DNA from 3 places in the Saccharothrix camelliae genome. Region 1 is predicted to be linked to each of the others. Evidence: riboswitches for the same ligand, from Rfam matches in the RefSeq annotation. Region 1 holds a riboswitch; each other region holds the start of a gene.
The links. A riboswitch is a leader RNA that binds a small molecule or an ion and turns the genes downstream of it on or off. The one in region 1 is predicted to bind glycine.

Region 1 (6,570 bases):
GGCGCGGCGGTGGCCACCCGGACCAGGGACGAGTGGGCCGCGCTGGCCGAGGGGACCGACGCCTGCCTCGCGCCCGTGCTGGCGCCCGGGGAGGCTCCGGGGCACCCGCACAACGCCCGGCGCGGCACGTTCGTCGAGGTGGGAGGGGTGGCGCAGCCCGCGCCCGCGCCGAGGTTCGACCGCACGCCCGCCGCGACGCCGGGCCCGCCGCCCGCGGCGGGGGAGCACACCGCCGAGGTGCTGACCGGGCTGGGGCTGGCCGAGGACGAGATCAACTCGTTGCGACGTTCGGGCGTGATCGGCTGAGCCGGCTGCCGGGCACCGGAAAAAGGACGTGAAAAATCACCTGAAGGGGTACCGGAAATAGGTGGCAGCCGCCATCGGCCTTTGTCACGCTGCGTGCGTGCCTCGGCGCAATCAGGTGATGGGCTGTGCAGAGGTGGTGGTGTCGCTGTACCTCGGTGTCCGTGCCAGGGGGGTGGGCGAGTGCCCGTACCTTGGTGATCGGCGGGACCACAGGTCCCCTTGATCGTCCGTTCGGGTGACCCTGAACAGGGCTGATGCATGTTTGCGTGGTCGTTCTTGCGGCCGGTCGGGCGATCACGGCGGGTCCGGCCGCCATCTTCCGGGTGAATGGGGGACCATGGCTCTCGACCTGACCGGAGCGGCGACCCGCCGCCCTGCCCAGTGACACGGACGGAGACCGATCAGTGAACGTCAAGAAGGTGGTGACGCTGGCGGCGGTCGCGCTGGTGCTGTTCCTCCTGATCACCCAGCCGAACGAGTCCGCGGGGGCGGTGAAGACCGCGCTCGGGTGGCTCCAGTCCGGCGCCGAGTCGATCATCACCTTCGTCCGCAGCCTGTTCGCCTAGGGCCCCCGTCGAAGTCCGCGCAATGCGGTCACGATCGGTGACTATGCGCCCCGAACGTTGCACCGTACGGGTGGAATGAGGGCTATAACGCCCTGGTAACAGGGTTTTGGACAAACAAGGGTCTAGCGGTTGTCGGTACCCGCTAATACGGTGCGTCGCATTGGCTGATCTTCGACCGATGAGGAGGCAGAATGGTCGAGGACTCCGGAGTCGACGAGCTGTTGCGGCAGTGGGCGGCTGAGCGCTCGGACGACGCCGAGCTGCAGGAGGTGAACCGGATCAAGGACGCGTGGCTCGCGGAAGCCCCGCCGTCCGCGCCGGGGATCCCGGTGCAGCGGGCGAACGGCGGACCTCGCGGGCTCGTGCAGGTCGAGTCCGCCGATCCGGCCTACGTGACGGCGATGAGGAAGCGGGCGCCCGAGGTGCCCGAGGTCCTGCTCGCCGCCGCCGCCAGCTACTGGCAGCTGGTCGGCGACCTGTCCGAGGCGGAGCTGTGGTGGGACGCGGGCATCAGCCCGCTGGACCAGCGCGCTCTGGACTACCGGGCGGCCGGGCTCACGCCCGCCGACCTCGGTCGGCGCCTCGGCCCGATGACGGTGCTCCAGCACCTGCGTCGGGGCAGCGCGGCGGCCTGGTGCGTGGCCAGGCTGCAGAGGCAACGCCGGGACGGCGTCGCCTAGGTCCGACGAGTCGGGCGGGCTCCTGAGGTCGGGGAGCCCTCGCCCGGAGGGGCGGGCTCCTGTGCGGGAGCCCCAGCCCTGGTGGACCGAGCAAGTACTCTTGAGCTCGTGCAAGGCTTCATCACCCCCAAGCGGCTGCTGATCGCGGCCGCCTGCCTGGCGTCGCTGGTCGTGTGCTGCGGCCTCGCCTACTGGCAGTGGGAGCGGTTCTCCCAGGCGGGCGGCACCTTCCAGAACCTCGGCTACGTCTTCCAGTGGCCGCTGTTCGGCCTCTTCCCGGCGTTCATGGTGTGGCGCATCGTCAAGCTGGACGCCCGCCGCAAGGCGGAGGACGCCGCCGCGGCCTCGGCCGGGCCCGCCGACGGGCCCGCCCCGGAGCCGGTGGTCGCGCCGTCGCGGCCGGTCGTTACCGTTGAGCCCATCAGAGCACCCGCGGTGGACGACGAGGACGAAGAGCTGGCGGCCTACAACCGCATGCTCGCCGAACTCCACGCGCGGACCACCGTTGAGGGGAAGGCAGGGCGATGAGCGGCGCGTTGACCAGGTTCCGGTTCATGGCTTACGTCGTCGGCTGCGGCCTGCTGCTGCTCGTCGTCGCGATGATCGCCAAGTACTCGGGCGGCAACGAGGGCATGATGCGGGTCGTCGGCCCGGTCCACGGCTTCCTCTACGCGGTCTACCTGGTGCTCACCGTCGACCTGGCGCTCAAGGCCCGCTGGTCGATCAAGGGCACCGTCCTGGTGCTGCTCGCCGGCACGATCCCGTTCGTGTCGTTCTACGCCGAGCGCAAGGTGGTCGAGAGCGTCCGGGCCGCCAAGGCCCTGTGACCCCCGGGTTGACCAGGGCCGTCCGGCACGCCTAGCGTCTGCGGCGACAACTGGACACGGCCGTCGATGTCGAGCGGGAGAGTCCCCGACCAGGGGCGCCGAAGGAGCAAATCCTCCCCGGAATCTCTCAGGCACAGCTACCGCCCGACGAAGGCAACTCTGGAAAGCAGGCGCGCCACCGCGCCTCGCCCACGGTGCAAGCCGCCCCTCGCGGGGTGGTGAAGCTCTCAGGCCCATGACAGAGGGGGAGGCTCACTCGACGAGGAGTCTCCGATGGACCGTGTCATCCTTTCGCTCGTGAATCCTTCGGACGTGCCCGCCCGCCGACCCGACCGGTCGGCCCTTCGGCATGTCCGCACCCAGGGAGGACCCGCCTGATGGATAGCCGCCGCACGCCCCTGCACGCCGAGCACGAGGCGCTGGGCGCCATGTTCACCGACTTCGCGGGCTGGCGGATGCCGCTGCGCTACGACAGCGAGCTGGCCGAGCACCACGCGGTGCGCACGTCGGCGGGCCTGTTCGACCTGACCCACATGGGCGAGATCCTGCTCACCGGCCCGGAGGCGGGCGCCGCGCTGGACCACGCCCTGGTCGGCCACGCGTCCGCGATCGGCGTCGGCCGCGCCCGCTACACGATGATCTGCGAGGCCGACGGCGGCGTGGTGGACGACCTGATCGTCTACCGCCTCGGCGACACCGAGTACCTGGTCGTCGCCAACGCCTCCAACGCCGCCGTCGTGCACGAGGCGCTGGTCGAGCGGGCCGGGGGCTTCGACGCGGTGGTCGAGGACAAGTCGACCGACTACGCGCTGCTCGCCGTGCAGGGCCCGAACGCCACCGCCATCCTGGCGGGCCTCACGCCGACCGACCTGGCCGGCGTGAAGTACTACGCGTCGTACCCGACCGAGGTGGCGGGCAGGCCCGTGCTGCTGGCCCGCACCGGCTACACCGGCGAGGACGGGTTCGAGCTGTTCACCGCCCCGGACGACGCCGCGCACGTGTGGCGGGCGCTGCTGGAGGCGGGCGCGCCGCACGACCTCAGGCCCGCCGGCCTCGGCTGCCGCGACACGCTGCGGCTGGAGGCGGGCATGCCGCTGTACGGCAACGAGCTGGGTCGCGAGCGCACGCCGTTCCACGCCAACCTCGGCCGGGTGGTCAAGCTCGACAAGCCGGGCGACTTCGTCGGCCGCGACGCCCTGGCCGCCGTCGCCGAACGGGGTGTCGACCAGGTGCTGGTCGGCCTGAAGACCACCTCCCGCCGCGCGCCCCGGCACGGCTACCCGGTGCTGGACGCGGCCGGCGAGCGGATCGGCGAGGTCACCAGCGGCGCGCTGTCGCCGACCCTGGGGTACTCGGTGGCGATGGCGTACGTGGCCGTCGGCAACACTGAGCCCGGCGCCGCGCTGTCGGTGGACGTCCGCGGCAAGCACGAGCCGGTCGAAGTCGTCGCGCTGCCCTTCTACAAGCGCAACAGCTAAGGGAGAGACCCACACATGTCCGAGCACTTCAACACCTCCCTCGCGGAGTTCGACCCGGAGGTCGCGGACGCCGTCGCCGCCGAGCTGCACCGGCAGCAGAGCACGCTGGAGATGATCGCCTCGGAGAACTTCACGCCGGTGTCGGTGCTCCAGGCGCAGGGGTCGGTGCTGACCAACAAGTACGCCGAGGGCTACCCGGGCCGCCGGTACTACGGCGGCTGCGAGAACGTCGACGTCATCGAGCGGCTGGCGATCGAGCGGGTCAAGGCGCTGTTCGGGGCCGGCTTCGCGAACGTGCAGCCGCACTCGGGCGCGCAGGCCAACGCGTGCGCGATGTTCGCCCTGCTGCAGCCGGGCGACACGATCCTGGGCCTGGACCTGGCGCACGGCGGCCACCTGACCCACGGCATGCGGATCAACTTCTCCGGCAAGCTCTACAACGTGGTGCCCTACCACGTGTCGGACGAGGACGGCCGGGTCGACATGGCCGAGGTCGAGCGGCTGGCGGCCGAGCACCGGCCCAAGCTCATCGTGGCGGGCTGGTCGGCGTACCCGCGGCAGCTGGACTTCGCCGAGTTCCGCCGGATCGCCGACTCGGTCGACGCGTACCTGATGGTGGACATGGCGCACTTCGCCGGCCTGGTGGCGGCGGGCCTGCACCCGAGCCCCGTGCCGCACGCGCACGTGGTGACGACGACCACCCACAAGACGCTCGGCGGCCCGCGCGGCGGGGTGATCCTCACCAACGAGGCCGACCTGGCGAAGAAGATCAACTCGGCGGTGTTCCCCGGCCAGCAGGGCGGTCCGCTGGAGCACGTGATCGCGGGCAAGGCGGTGGCGTTCAAGCACGCCGCGTCGCCCGAGTTCGCCGACCGGCAGCGGCGCACGGTCGAGGGCGCGAAGATCCTCGCCGACCGGTTGTCGCGGCCCGACGCCGCGGCGGCCGGTGTGAAGGTGCTCACCGGCGGCACGGACGTCCACCTGGTGCTGGTGGACCTGGTGGCGTCCGAACTGGACGGCAAGCAGGCCGAGGACCGGCTGCACGAGGTCGGGATCACGGTCAACCGCAACGCGGTGCCGAACGACCCGCGCCCGCCGATGGTGACCTCCGGCCTGCGCGTCGGCACGCCGGCGCTGGCCACTCGCGGGTTCGGCGCGGCGGACTTCGCCGAGGTGGCGGACGTCATCGCGGCGGCCTTGCAGCCCTCGCCGGACCTGGCGGAGCTGCGCGCGCGGGTCGAGGTGCTGGCGGCCAAGCACCCGCTGTACCCGACGCTGTGAACGTCGCCACGAAATAGTTGGGGTTTGCTGGAGGTTGTCCCGTGCGCGACCCGCGCACGGGACAACCGGGAGAAGAACCATGACCACCACGCTCGACGCCTTGGCGCTGCCGCGCGAAGCACAGGACCTGCTGTTCCGCGAGGCGCGCACGGCGAACGCGTTCACCGGCGAACCGGTGACCGACGACCAGCTCCGCGCGATCCACGACCTGGTGAAGCACGGACCCACCGCGATGAACAGCCAGCCGCTGCGCGTGCTGTTCATCCGCGGCGAGGAGGCCAAGGCCCGCCTCGCGCCGCACATGGCGGAGGGCAACCGGGCCAAGACGCTGGCCGCGCCGGTGACCGCGGTGCTGACCGCCGACACCGACTTCCACGAGCACCTGGGCCGGACGTTCCCGCACTTCGCCGGCGCGAAGGCGGCGTTCGCCGACGACGCCAAGCGGACCGAGGCGGCGAGGACGAGCGCCCTGCTCCAGGTCGGCTACTTCATCGTCGGCGTTCGCGCGGCCGGCCTCGCCGCCGGCCCGATGAGCGGGTTCGACGCCGAGGGCGTGCGCCGCGAGTTCTTCGCCGACACCGCCCAACTGCCGCTGGTGATCGTCAACATCGGCTACCCGGACCACTCCGGCACCCACCCGCGCAACCCGCGGCTGGACTTCGCCGAGGCCGTGCGCGTGCTCTGACGGCCCGCTGCGCGACGGCCGAATCCCCCGGCCAACCCCGGGCCGGGGGATCAGGGCGTTCCACAGTGGACTAGGCGGCCGGCGCGGTCACCCCCGGTGGCAGGCACTCGACGTTGCGCTTGCCGTCGGGCCGCACCACGAACCAGGTGCCGCCGACGCCCTGACCGCGCCACTTGCCGGGCGCCTCGTCCTTCGCGTAGGTGTAGAGCGGCCAGCCGTCCAGGGTGACCTGCTCGGTGCCGTCGGCCCGCTTCACCGTCGAGACCAGCGCCGGGTCGACGCCCTGCAGTCGCGGCGCGCCGTCGGTCAGCACGGGCGGCCAGGTGACGGCGCACTGCCCCTCGCAGTTGGACTTCGCCGGATCCGGCGCGTCCTTGTCGAACCGGTACAGCGTGCGGCCGTCGCCGTCCTGCACCACCTCGCCCATCTTGTCCACGGTCTTGGCCACCAGCGTGACCTGCGGTCCGGACGGCGCCGGCGCGGCCTGACCCGCGGGCTCCTCGGCGGCGGGCTCCTCGACGGGCGCCGCCTCCTCGCTGGTCGGAGGGGCCAAGGGTTCCTGGACGTCGCCGTAGTCGCCCTGGGCCGCGGCGCCGACCTGCTCGGTCTGCGCGACCGTCCGGCCCTGCAGGCCGGTGGCGTTGGAAGTCCACATGACCAGCGCGAGCACGGCAGCCATGCCGCCCGCGACGGCGATGGCGATGCGGTTTCGTCGGATCACACTCACTCCTCCTTGGTCCGTCAATC
Region 2 (6,570 bases), 240 kb from region 1:
CGTCATCACCCCGGCGTGCTGAACTGACCACCCCGGCCAACGGCCGCCACGACCACCCGAAGGGGCCGTGGCGCGCGGGTCGCCGGCTCAGATCCGCCCGGACACCCCTTGGCCGCGATGTGCCCGGCAGTCGGGTCCCGATGCTCGTCGCTCACGCCCTGCCGCCCAAGGACGCACGAACCTTCCTCGAACGCCTCGCAACTCTCGGCTGCCCACGGTGGCCAGGCACCCAGTCTCGGTCCCGACCACTCCCAGCCCACCGCTCCATACTCACTGCCTACCTTCGCACCGCACCGCACCGCACCACACCGCACCGTGCCAACCCCGCACCCGCTCCGCGCCCACCACCGCACCCTGCGGACTACGCCCACCGCCTGCGCCCTGCCCCCGTGCTCCGCGCCCGCCACCGTGTGCACGCACCGACCGGGCACCGCCCCGCACCCACCGCCCGCACCCTGCGCCTCGTACCCGCACCCCGAGCCCCGAGCCCCGAGCCCCGAGCCCCGAGCCCCGAGCCCCGAGGAAGCATGCCCCTGGCCGGCAGGCAGGCACGCAAGCACCTCGAACGCCGGAGCCCCGGTCGCGAGCGTGAACTCGCGACCGGGGCTCCCGGACGAACTGCTCGATCAGCCGCCGTAAGCGGAGATCGGGGGGCACGAGCACACCAGGTTGCGGTCGCCCTTGGCGCCGTCGATGCGGCGCACCGGGGGCCAGACCTTCGGAGCCGAAACGCCCGCCGGGAACACCGCCACCTCGCGGCTGTACGGGTGGTTCCACTCCGCCGCGATGGAGGCCGCCGTGTGGGGGGCGTTGCGCAGCGGGTTGTCGTCGGCCGGCCACTCGCCCGAGCCGACGCGGTCGATCTCGTGCCGGATCGCGATCATGGCGTCGATGAACCGGTCGATCTCGGCCAGGTCCTCGCTCTCCGTCGGCTCCACCATGAGCGTGCCCGCCACCGGGAACGACATGGTCGGCGCGTGCAGCCCGTAGTCGGCCAGCCGCTTCGCCACGTCGTCCACCGTCACGCCGGTCGCCTTGGTGATCGGCCGCAGGTCGAGGATGCACTCGTGGGCCACGAAACCGCCCTCGCCGGTGTACAGCACCGGGAAGTGCTCGTCCAACCGCCGCGCCACGTAGTTCGCCGCCGCCACCGCCGTCAGCGTCGCCCGCCGCAGGCCGTCGGCGCCCATCATCCGCACGTAGGCCCACGAGATCGGCAGGATCGACGCCGAACCCCACGGCGCGCCGCTGATCGGGCCGACACCGGTCGCCGGACCGGCCGCCGGCTGCAGCGGGTGGTTCGGCAGGAACGGCGCGAGGTGGGAGCGGACGCCGATCGGACCGACGCCCGGACCGCCGCCGCCGTGCGGGATGCAGAACGTCTTGTGCAGGTTCAGGTGCGACACGTCCGACCCGAACTTCCCGTACTGCGCGAGCCCGATCAAGGCGTTCAGGTTCGCGCCGTCGACGTACACCTGGCCGCCCGCGTCGTGCACCAACCCGCACACCTCGCGCACGGTGTCCTCGTACACGCCGTGCGTCGACGGGTAGGTGATCATGATCGCGGCGAGCGAGTCGCGGTGCGCCTCGATCGTCGAGCGCAGGTGCTCCACGTCCACGTTGCCCCGGTCGTCGCACTTGACGACCACGACCCGCATCCCGGCCATCACGGCGGACGCCGCGTTGGTGCCGTGCGCGCTGGACGGGATCAGGCACACGTCGCGGTGCGCGTCGCCGTTGGCGCGGTGGTAGGCGCGGATCGCCAGCAGGCCGGCGAACTCGCCCTGGCTGCCCGCGTTCGGCTGCAGCGACACCGCGTCGTACCCGGTGACCTCGGCCAGCCACCGCTCCAGGTCACCGATGATCGTCAGCAGCCCCTCGGCGTCCGACGCGGGCGAGAACGGGTGCAGGTCGGCGAACTCGGGCCAGGTGATCGGCTCCATCTCGGCCGTCGCGTTCAGCTTCATCGTGCACGAGCCCAGCGGGATCATGCTGCGGTCCAGCGCGACGTCCTTGTCCGACAACGCCCGCAGGTAGCGCAGCAGCGCGGTCTCGGAGCGGTGCGCGTGGAACACCGGGTGGGTCAGGTAGTCGCTGGTGCGGCGCAGGTCGGCGGGGATGCCGTCGGCGGTGTCGGCGTCCAGCCCGTCCACGTCGGAGACGGTCACGCCGAACGCCTCCCACACCAGTTCCAGGTGCTCGCGGGTGGTGGTCTCGTCGCACGCGATCGACACCACGTCGGCGTCGACCTGCCACAGGTTCACGCCCAGGTCGCGCGCGGCGGCGACGACGGCGGCGGCACGGCCCTCGACGCGAGCGCGCACGGTGTCGAAGAACTCGCCGTGCACGACCTCGACGCCGCCCTCCAGCAGCCCGGCCGCCAGCACGGTGGCCATCCGGTGGGCGCGGGTCGCGATCGCCTTCAGGCCCTCCGGGCCGTGGTAGACCGCGTACATCGACGCGATCACCGCGAGCAGCACCTGCGCGGTGCAGATGTTGCTGGTCGCCTTCTCCCGGCGGATGTGCTGCTCGCGCGTCTGCAGGGCGAGGCGGTAGGCGAGCGAGCCGTCCGCGTCCACCGAGACGCCGACCAGCCGGCCGGGCAGCTGCCGCTCCAGGCCCTGGCGCACGGCCATGTAACCGGCGTGCGGCCCGCCGAACCCGATCGGCACGCCGAACCGCTGCGTGGTGCCGACCACGACGTCCGCGCCGATCTCGCCGGGCGGGCGCAGCAGCGTCAACGACAGCAGGTCGGCGGCGACCACGGCCTGGGCGCCGGCCCCGTGGATCTCCTCGATGAGGCCCGCGTGGTCCCGGACGACGCCGGACGCGCCGGGGTAGGACAGCAGCACGCCGAAGAAGTCGCCGCCCAGGCCGAGCCCTTCCAGGCCCTGCGACAGGTCGGCGGTCACGATCTCGATGCCCAGCGGCTCGGCGCGGGTCTCGATGACGGCGAGGGTCTGCGGCAGCGTGTCCTCGTCCACGACGAACTTGTCCGACTTGGACCGACCGGCGCGGCGCACCAGCGTCATCGCCTCGGCGGCCGCGGTGGACTCGTCCAGCATCGAGGCGTTGGCCAGCGGCAGGCCGGTCAGGTCGCCGACCACGGTCTGGAAGTTCAGCAGCGCTTCGAGGCGGCCCTGGGAGATCTCCGGCTGGTACGGCGTGTACGCGGTGTACCAGGCGGGGCTCTCCAGCACGTTGCGGCGGATCACCGGCGGGGTGGTGGTGCCGTAGTAGCCGAGGCCGATCATCTGCGTCATCGGCCGGTTGCGGGCGGCGAGGGCGCGCAGCTCGGCCAGCGCCTCGGGCTCGGTGGCGGGCTCCGGCAGGTCCAGCACCAGGTCGCGCTCGCGGATCGACGGCGGGACGGCGTGCTGCGCCAGTTCCTCCAGCGAGCCGACACCGATGACGTCGAGGATGCGGGCCAGCTCCGCGGGCCGCGGGCCCACGTGCCGGTCGGCGAACGGGGTGCCGTGTTCGAGCGCGGCGAGGGGGATGCGGTCCTGCGTCATCGGTGCTGGCCTCCAGGGCTCCGGACAGACTTCTGCCGTTGCCCTCCCCCTCTGTCTTCTGCCCGGCGCCGGGCGCCTGAGAGCTTCACCCGGCGTGACCCGGGCTTGCACCGTCGGCGGGGTCGGTTGCCCGACCCGCTTTCCAGAGGCGTCTCACCCGCGCGGTCCTTGCGCCTGAGAGGTTCCGGGGAGGATTTGCTCCTTCGGCGCCGAGACTGGCTCGGACTCTCCCGCGCGGGATAAAGCGACTACGCGCGAGAGCGTACCCGCTGGACGTGCGCGTCATACCGCTCGCGCGACGTGGATCTCACCGCCGACCCGCGACCGGGGGCGCGGGGGTCAGCCGATGGCCCGGGTGCGGCGGCGGCGGGACAGCTCGTCGTCGGCCGCTTCCACGATCTCGGCGCCGTCCACGCGTTCCGCCGGGAAGTCGTGGATCGTCCCGCTGATCTCGCGCATCGCGCCGCTGACCGCGATGCCGAACACCCCTTGGCCGCCCTGCAGCAGGTCGACCACCTCCTCCGGGGAGGTGCACTCGTAGACCGTGGTGCCGTCGCTGAACAGCGTGATCCGGGCCAGGTCCTGGACGCCGCGGCGGCGCAGGTGGTCGACCGCGACCCGGATGTTCTGCAACGAGACGCCGGTGTCCAGCAGCCGCTTGACGACCTTGAGGACCAGGATGTCCTTGAACGAGTAGAGCCGCTGGCTGCCTGAGCCGTGGGCACTCCTTATCGTCGGGTTGACCAGCCCGGTGCGTGCCCAGTAGTCGAGCTGGCGGTAGGTGATGCCCGCGATCTGGCACGCGGCGGGGCCGCGGTACCCGACCAGTTCGTCCGGCAGCGAGGAGTCCGGGAACAGCTCACCCTGTTCGCCGGATCCGGCCCGGATGGGCGCTTCCTCGACCACGCCTGCCTCCCCTCGGTCCGGTCACGACGACCGGCGACCAACGTGAAGCCGCCCCGGTGTCGCGGAACCACACCGTGACAATTCACCTGAGTTCGACGGTAAGACCGGGTAGGGGGCAGGTCAACGCGACGCGCGGGGCGTGTCTGACCTCAACGTGAGGTTGAGGTTGAGAGAGCCGCCCGTCGTAAGCCATTCGGGTGACGTTTAGTGATCGTTTAGCGGAGCATCATTGACGTTGTGTAACCCATAGGAGTGACACCTGCGGGTGGCACGCGGGGTTGATCCACAACTCACCGCAACACTTGCGAGGGGCCGTGCGCGGCTTGCCGGCCGACGTCCCGGCCCTTCGCAGGCGGGCACGGCGAAGCCCCGGTCCGCGAGCGGCAACCCGTGGACCGAGGCGTCGTGCGAAGTGCGGAGCGGGCGGTCTACGTGTCCGCGCCGCGGAAGTCCTCCGGCGAGATCGAGTCGAGGAACTCGCGGAACTTCTCGACCTCGTCCTCCTGCTCGTCCGGGATGATCAGGCCCGCCTCGGCCAGCACCGACTCCTCCGCGTGGATCGGCACGCCGATCCGCAGCGCCAGCGCCACCGAGTCGCTCGGCCGCGCCGAGACCCGGATGTCGCCGTCGAACACCAGCTCCGCGAAGTAGGTGCCCTCCTGCAGGTCGGTGATCCGCACCTGCTCCAGCTGCCGGCCGAGCGCCCCGATGACGTCCTTCAACAGGTCGTGGGTCAACGGCCGGGCAGGACGGACTCCCTGCTGCTCCAACGCGATCGCCGTGGCCTCGACCGATCCGATCCAGATCGGCAGGTACCGCTCGCCCTCGGTTTCGCGCAGCAGCAGGATCGGCTGGTTCGCGGGCAGTTCCACCCGCACGCCGACGACGCGCATCTCGCTCATCGGGTCTCGCCTCCCTCAGCGCGCTGAAATTCTGGCGTCCCCGCTACCTCACGAGGATCCCCCACGTACGGTTTCGACGCTACCCGCCAAGCGGGCTCTGTGCGCAACCGCCCGCCCTCATCGAATCACGATGCGGACACGCGTTCACCTCGGCGAAACGCGGGTGCCCGCAACTCCACCCGTGACGTCGCGCAAACCCACCTTCACCAGCAGTGAGTGCAGCGTCACGGAGAGCGCCGCCAACTCGCGCACGACCTCGTCCACCGCGGCCCGGTCGCGGTGCCGGTGCGCCGCGCCGACGACCTGCTCCACCAATCCGACCTCGCGGTCGGCCGCGGCCCGGAACGGGCGCAGGTGCCGCGCCTCCAGGCCGTGCGCGACCATCGCCCGCACGGTCGACGCGATCTGCACCGCCTCGTGGTCGTAGAACCCGCCCGCACCGGCCTTCACCAGGCCGTTCTGCTCCAGGTCCGCCAGCACGCCCGGCTCGATGCCCGCCCGCGCCAGCAGGTCCTCGCGGGTGACCCGCTGCCCGGCGGCCGGGGTGGGGTCGACCGCGCGCAACGCCTTCGACGCGGCCTGGTCGGCCGCGTCCAACTGCTCCTTGATGACCTTCAGCGGCAGGTAGCGGTCCCGCTGCGCGGCCAGCACGTAGCGCAGGCGGTCCACGTCCGCGGCCGTGAACTGCCGGTAGCCCGACGGCGTGCGCGCCGGGCGGACCAGCCCTTCGGACTCCAGGAACCTGATCTTGGAGATGGTGACGTCGGGGAAGTCGGGTCGCAGCAGCGCCAGCACCGCCCCGATGCTCGACCCCCCGCGTGGCCGCCCGGCCGCCGTCACCGGAGCCCCATCGCTCAGGCCCCCTGGCCCCCGGCGCCCGGACCGGTCAGGAACACCAGGCGGAACTTGCCGATCTGCACCTCGTCGCCGTTGGCCAGCACCGCCTGGTCGACGGGCTCGCGGTTGACGTAGGTGCCGTTGAGGCTGCCCACGTCGATCACCACGAACTCGCCGCCCTCGCGGCGGAACTCGGCGTGGCGGCGGGAGACCGTCACGTCGTCGAGGAAGATGTCGCTGTCGGGGTGCCGCCCCGCGCTGGTCGTGTCGCGGTCCAGCAGGAACCTCGACCCCGCGTTGGGGCCGCGCTTGACCACGAGCAGAGCCGACCCGGCGGGCAGCGCGTCGACACCCGCGACGGCCGGCTCCTGGGCGGGCGCCTCGGCGCCCTCGACCTCGGCGAGGAAGTC
Region 3 (6,570 bases), 840 kb from region 1:
CCGCCGTGCGCGCGGCGTCCGCCGGTACCGACGTGGTGCTGCCGACCGCGCACGAAGAGCTCTGCACGGCCCGCGTGCTGGTGATGGAGCGGCTGGACGGCGTGCCGGTGCGGTCGGCGTCGCTGGACTCGGTCGACCGGGACGCGCTGGCCCGGACGCTGCTGGCCGCGCTGCTGCGCCAGGTGCTGGTCAACGGCGTCTTCCACGCCGACCCGCACCCCGGCAACATCATGCTGCTGCACGACGGTCGGCTCGGCCTGCTCGACTTCGGGTCGGTCGGCCGGATCGACGCGCAGCTGCGGGCGGCGCTCGGCAAGCTGCTGCTGTCGGTCGACCACGGCGACCCGGCCGGGCTGCGCGACGCGCTGCTGGAACTCGTGACCAGGCCGGACGAGATCGACGAGCAGCACTTGGAGCGCGCGCTCGGGCAGTTCATGGCGCGGCACCTGAGCACCGGGATGCGACCGGACGCGCAGATGTTCGGCGACCTGTTCACGCTGGTCTACCGGCACGGGCTGAGCATCCCGCCGGAGATCGCGGCGGTGTTCCGGGCGCTGGCCACGGTGGAGGGGACGCTGGCCGCGCTGTCGCCCGGGTTCAACCTCGTGGTCGAGTCGCGGACGTTCGCGGACCGGGAGTTCAACGCCCGCCTGACGCCGGAGTCGCTGCGGCGGACGGTGACCGAGGAGCTGCACGCGATGCTGCCGATGCTGCGCCGGCTGCCCCGGCGGGCCGATCGGATCTCCGCCGCCCTGGAGCAGGGGCGGCTGGGCGTGGGCGTGCGGCTGTTCGCCGACGACCGGGACCGGCAGTTCGTCGTCTCGCTGCTGCACCAGGTGATGCTGACCGTGCTGGGCGCGACGGCGGGCGTGATGGCGGTGATGCTGCTCGGCGCGGACGGCGGGCCGGAGGTCGGTCCGAACGTCTCGCTGTTCCAGCTCTTCGGCTACAACCTGCTGGTGATCAGCGTGCTGCTCGGGCTGCGGGTGGTGGTGACCATCTTCCGGCCGCGTGCTTGACCCATCCGGTTTGCGGTGCAAACCTGATTGGGTGGCAGACCTGCTGCGCGACCTGGAGGCGCTGCGCCGGCGGGCGCGGGAGGACCGGCACGCCTACCCGTTCCCGCTGCTGTTCTTCGGGATCGCGTCGTTCCTGGCGGTGCCGCTGCACGAGCCCGCCGCCGGGTCGCCCGAGCCGGGCGCGTGGTCGCCGCTGACGGTGCTCGGCGCGCTGCCCGACGTGCGGCACCCGGTGCTGCTCGGCCTGTACTGGCTGGTGGTGCTGGTGACCGGTGGCCTGGCGACCGTGTGGTGGTACCGCAGGCGCGGCGCGCGGGTCGGCATCGAGACGTCCACCAGGGGTTACCTCGGGGCGTTGGCGATCGGCCTGAGCGGGCCCGTGGTCGGTTTGGCGCTGGCCCACCTGCCGTTCCGCTTCCAGTCGGGCACGGGCGTCGGGCTGATCGTGCTCGCCGCGGCCACCGTGCTGTGGCACTGGAAGGCGCCCCGCCTGCCGACGGCGGCCGCGGCGGTGCTCGGCACGGCCGTGCTGCAGCAGGACCAGCCGGCGATCGGGCAGTTCATCGCGATCGGCCTCGGCCTGGTGGTGCTGGCGGCGTTGGAGCGCAGCACCCGGTTCACCACGACCACCGCGGCCTACCTGGTCGTGCTCTGCGCGTCCGCCACGATCACGCCGCTGACCGTCGCGCACCCGACCACGTGGTCGACGGCCGCCGTGGTCGTGCTGCCCGGCCTGGCCCTCGTCGTCGGCGGCCTGGTGGGCCTGCGGCGTGGCTGAGCACCCGACCGCGTCGCTGGACGACGTGGTGCACCAGAAGCACCGGCTGGGCATCCTGACCGTCGCGGCGGAGGCGAAGCGGGTCGAGTTCGGCTACCTGCGGTCCACCCTGGAGCTGACGGCGGGCAACCTGTCGCGGCACATCGCGGTGCTGGAGCGGGCCGGGCTGGTGGCCGTGGAGAAGGGCTACGACGGCAGGCGGCCCCGGACGTGGGTCGGCGTGACGGCGGCGGGCCGGGCCGCCCTGGCCGCCGAGATGGTGGCGCTGCGGGCGCTGGTCGAGCGGCACGTAGCCTCGCGGGCATGAGCATCCACGACATCCCGCTGCACACCCTGGACGGCGAGCCGTCGAGCCTGGGCGCGTTGGCGGGCAAGGCGTTGCTGGTGGTGAACGTCGCTTCCAAGTGCGGGCTGACGCCGCAGTACCAGGGCTTGGAGCGGTTGCAGGAGCGGTACGCCGAGCAGGGGTTCTCGGTGGTCGGGTTCCCGTGCAACCAGTTCGCCGGCCAGGAGCCGGGCACGGCGGAGGAGATCGCCGAGTTCTGCTCGACCACCTACGGCGTCACGTTCCCGCTGTTCGAGAAGATCGAGGTCAACGGCCCGTCCCGGCACCCGGTGTACGCGGAGCTGACCGCGTTCGCCGACAACGACGGCGCGGCGGGCGACGTGCAGTGGAACTTCGAGAAGTTCCTGCTCTCCCCCACCGGCGACGTCGTCGCCCGCTTCCGGCCGACCACCCAGCCGGAGGACGAGGCGGTCGTCAAGGCGATCGAGTCCGTCCTGCCGTGACCCGCGGGCCGGGGGCCGTCACCGACCCCCGGCCACGCTCAGCACTCGATGACGTTCACGGCCAGGCCGCCGCGTGCCGTCTCCTTGTACTTGACCTTCATGTCCTTGCCGGTCTCGCGCATGGTCTTGATGACCTTGTCCAGCGACACGAAGTGCGAGCCGTCGCCGCGCAACGCCATCCGCGCCGCCGTGATCGCCTTGATCGACGCCAGCGCGTTGCGCTCGATGCACGGGATCTGCACCAGTCCGCCGATCGGGTCGCACGTCAGCCCGAGGTTGTGCTCCATGGCGATCTCGGCCGCGTTCTCGACCTGCTCCGGCGTGCCGCCGAGCACTTCGGCCAGCCCGCCGGCCGCCATCGAGCACGCCGAGCCGACCTCGCCCTGGCACCCGACCTCGGCGCCGGAGATGGACGCGTTCTCCTTGAACAGCACGCCGACCGCGCCCGCCGTCAGCAGGAACCGCACCACCCCGTCGTCGGACGCGCCGGGCACGAACCGCGTGTAGTAGTGCAGCACCGCGGGCACGATGCCGGCCGCGCCGTTGGTCGGCGCGGTCACCACCCGGCCGCCGGCCGCGTTCTCCTCGTTCACCGCCAGCGCGAACAACGTCACCCAGTCCATCACCCGCAGCGGGTCGGTGGCGTAGTGCTCGGCGGTCATCCGCTGCCGCATCTCCGCCGCCCGCCGCCGGACCTTCAGCCCGCCCGGCAGCACGCCGTCGATCGTGCAGCCGCGCTCGACGCACTCCTGCATGACCGCCCAGATGTGCAGCAGGCCGGAGCGCACCGACGCCTCGTCCCGCCACGACAGCTCGTTGGCCAGCATCACCTCGCTGATCGACAGCCCGGTCTCCCGGCACCGCGCCAGCAGCTCGTCCCCGGTGCGGAACGGGTGGGCGAGCGGGGTCTCGTCGGCTTTGATCCGGTCGGCCCCGGTGGCCGTCTCGTCCACCACGAACCCGCCGCCGACCGAGTAGTACACCGCCGAGTCGACCTCGGTGTCACCCGAGTGGGCGGTGAAGCTCATGCCGTTGGGGTGCAGCGGCAACGACTTGCGCCGGTGCATCACCAGGTCGGGGTCCTCGGTGAACGCGATCTCCCGCTCACCGCCGAGCCGCAGCCGCCCGGTGGCCCGGATCTCGGCCACCCGCCGGTCGGCCTCGGCCGGGTCGACCTCCTCCGGCCGGTGGCCCTCCAGCCCGAGCAGCACCGCCTTCGGACTCCCGTGCCCGTGCCCGGTCGCGCCCAACGACCCGAACAGCTCCACGTGCACCCGGTCGACGGTCCCCAGCACCGGCCGCAGCCGGTCGACGAACATCACCGCCGCCCGCATCGGGCCGACGGTGTGCGAGCTGGACGGCCCGATGCCCACCGAGAACAGGTCGAACACGCTGATGGCCACGGCGTCAGTCCCCGGTCAGTTCCGCGTACTTCGCCGCGGTCAGCAGCCCGGTGGCGTCGGTCACCGCCACCTTGAACAGCCAACCCCGGCCGTACGGGTCGTTGTTGATCAATGACGGGTCGTTCACGGCCTCGTCGTTGACCGCCACCACCTCGCCGCTGACCGGCGCGTACAGGTCGCTGACCGACTTGGTCGACTCCAGCTCGCCGCACACGTCGCCGGACTTGACGACGGCGCCGACCTGGGGCAGCTCGACGAACACGATGTCGCCGAGCGACCCGGCCGCGTAGGAGGTGATGCCGACCGCCACGGGGTCCTGGGTACCCGGCGCCCAGTCCACCCACTCGTGCTCGGGCGTGTACAGCAGGTTGTCCGGAAATGTCACGACAGCTCTCCTCAAGGCAAGGTCCGGATCCCCTGCTCTGTCCTGGGACCTGAGAGCTTCACCGCGGCGTCGCGGCTTGCACCGTGGGTGCGCGTCGAGCGCGCTTTCCAGAGTCGCCTCACCCGAGCGGTTCTCGCTGCCTGAGAGTGTGCGGGGGTGCTTGCTCCTTCGGCGCCCCGGCACGTTCACCGAGGTCTCTCCCGCGCGGGTTCCGGCGCTGTCGTCGCGCCGCGGCCGATGTTCAGTTGGTTGGACGCACGCTAGGTGCCACACCAACGGGTGTCAACGCGACCACCGGCTTGTGCGATCGGCACAACCCGACCCCGGCCCGTTGGTGCCCGCCGCACGATGACACCGAAATCGCGTTACCGGACCTTGGGTGTAACACCGGCCGAAGGAGCCCACCGTGCGGATCGCCGTCCCCCGCGAGATCAAGAACCACGAGTACCGCGTCGCGCTGACACCGGCGGGCGCCCACGAGCTGGCGCAGCGCGGTCACGACGTGGTCGTCGAGACCGGCGCGGGCCTCGGTTCGGCGATCACCGACGAGGAGTACCTGGCCGCCGGCGCGAAGGTCCTGGCCACCGCGGACGACGTGTGGGCCGAGGGCGACCTGGTGCTCAAGGTCAAGGAGCCGATCGCCGAGGAGTACCCGCGGCTGCGCAAGGGGCAGGTCCTGTTCACCTACCTGCACCTGGCGGCCGACCAGCCGCTGACGCGGGCGCTGCTGGACTCCGGGACCACCGCCATCGCCTACGAGACCGTGCAGACGTCGAACGGCGCGCTGCCGCTGCTGGCCCCGATGTCCGAGGTCGCGGGCCGGCTGGCGCCGCAGGTGGGCGCGTTCGCGCTGATGAAGCCCTCCGGCGGGCGCGGCGTGCTGCCCGGCGGCGTGCCCGGCGTGCACCCGGCGCGGGTGGTCGTCATCGGCGGCGGCGTGGCGGGCCTGAACGCGGCGGCGATCGCCGTCGGCATGGGCGCGGACGTGCAGATCCTGGACACCAACGTGGACCGGCTGCGCCACATCGACGCCCTCTACCAGGGCCGCCTGCGCACGGTGACGTCCAACCGCTACTCGGTCGAGCAGGCCGTCCGCGAGGCCGACCTGGTCATCGGCGCGGTGCTGGTGCCCGGCGCGAAGGCGCCGAAGCTGGTGAGCAACGAGCTGGTGGCCGACATGAAGCCCGGCGCGGTGCTGGTGGACATCGCGATCGACCAGGGGGGCTGCTTCGCCGACTCGCGGCCGACCACGCACGCCGACCCGACGTACCAGGTGCACGACGCGGTCTTCTACTGCGTCGCCAACATGCCCGGCGCGGTGCCGCGCACGTCGACCTACGCGCTGACCAACGTGACGCTGCCGCACGCCGTGGCGCTGGCCGACCGGGGCTGGGAGGCGGCGCTGCGGTCGGACCCGGCGCTGGCGCTCGGCCTGAACGCGCACGACGGCCTGCTGACCAACCTGCCGGTCGCGCAGGCGCACGGGCTGGCCCACACGCCCCTGGAGCTCTGAGCGCCGGAACCGCGAAGGGCCCCGCTCACCAGGTGTGAGCGGGGCCCTTCGGCGTTGAGACGGCCCGCTCAACCAGCCTGGGGGTCACTGGGAGCGGGCCGCGTCACCAATCCTAGCCGGGATCGGGGGTCCGTGCCCAGCGGGCCCACCGAACCGGGGCGCATTTCGCCCCCCGGTGGCCAACGGACCGTGCGCGACCTCAAGCAAACGAGTGAATTCGGGGCGTAACGGGTAAGTCACGACGCCCTCACGGCCGATGCACAGGGCGGGAACCCCGCAGCTACGCAGCGGGGTCGTCCGCCCGCGTGGCGCGCTCGCCGCGCCACTCCCCGATCGGAGCGCAGATGGCTGAACCCGAGGGTTGGATCGACTGCCACGACCCGTTCGGACGAGACCGGTCGATGACCGTGCTCGTCGAGGACGACCGAGTTCTCCTGGTCGCACCGCCCGGCGAGTCCGCTGTGATGTCCGTCACGCAGACCCGTCGGCTGCACCGCCTGCTCGACCAAGTCGCCGACAGGATGTGAGCCGGCGTGGACGAGGCACTGCGGGCCGCCGTGCTGCGCCGGCTGGCGCTGCTGGACGAGGCCGCGGAGCGCGGTGAGGCGGACGCCCTCGTGCCGCTCGCGCGGTCCGAGATCCACCGCCTGGCCGACGGTTGGCGGCTGCTGCTGACCCTGCAC

Region 2: another riboswitch for glycine. It lies ahead of gcvP (aminomethyl-transferring glycine dehydrogenase); the one in region 1 lies ahead of gcvT (glycine cleavage system aminomethyltransferase GcvT).
Region 3: another riboswitch for glycine. It lies ahead of gcvH (glycine cleavage system protein GcvH); the one in region 1 lies ahead of gcvT (glycine cleavage system aminomethyltransferase GcvT).

What each region holds. Positions count from the first base shown of each region.
Region 1 is NZ_CP160453.1:3,282,517-3,289,086, forward strand. It holds gene AB0F89_RS16150 (CaiB/BaiF CoA transferase family protein) at 1-306, shown strand, start outside; gene AB0F89_RS16155 (hypothetical protein) at 711-872, shown strand; gene AB0F89_RS16160 (helix-turn-helix transcriptional regulator) at 1,064-1,552, shown strand; gene AB0F89_RS16165 (hypothetical protein) at 1,661-2,080, shown strand; gene AB0F89_RS16170 (DUF3817 domain-containing protein) at 2,077-2,379, shown strand; glycine riboswitch at 2,444-2,532, shown strand; glycine riboswitch at 2,533-2,631, shown strand; gene gcvT (glycine cleavage system aminomethyltransferase GcvT) at 2,754-3,857, shown strand; gene glyA (serine hydroxymethyltransferase) at 3,873-5,138, shown strand; gene AB0F89_RS16185 (malonic semialdehyde reductase) at 5,218-5,823, shown strand; gene AB0F89_RS16190 (hypothetical protein) at 5,894-6,544, opposite strand.
Region 2 is NZ_CP160453.1:3,527,158-3,533,727, reverse strand. It holds gene AB0F89_RS17350 (hypothetical protein) at 1-22, shown strand, start outside; gene gcvP (aminomethyl-transferring glycine dehydrogenase) at 627-3,515, opposite strand; glycine riboswitch at 3,668-3,758, opposite strand; gene AB0F89_RS17340 (MerR family transcriptional regulator) at 3,855-4,421, opposite strand; gene AB0F89_RS17335 (bifunctional nuclease family protein) at 4,850-5,323, opposite strand; gene AB0F89_RS17330 (MerR family transcriptional regulator) at 5,468-6,163, opposite strand; gene garA (glycogen accumulation regulator GarA) at 6,178-6,570, opposite strand, start outside.
Region 3 is NZ_CP160453.1:2,446,568-2,453,137, reverse strand. It holds gene AB0F89_RS12025 (ABC1 kinase family protein) at 1-1,019, shown strand, start outside; gene AB0F89_RS12020 (hypothetical protein) at 1,051-1,797, shown strand; gene AB0F89_RS12015 (transcriptional regulator) at 1,790-2,104, shown strand; gene AB0F89_RS12010 (glutathione peroxidase) at 2,101-2,586, shown strand; gene AB0F89_RS12005 (L-serine ammonia-lyase) at 2,625-3,989, opposite strand; gene gcvH (glycine cleavage system protein GcvH) at 3,994-4,374, opposite strand; glycine riboswitch at 4,492-4,587, opposite strand; gene ald (alanine dehydrogenase) at 4,781-5,887, shown strand; gene AB0F89_RS11990 (hypothetical protein) at 6,232-6,414, shown strand; gene AB0F89_RS11985 (hypothetical protein) at 6,421-6,570, shown strand, end outside.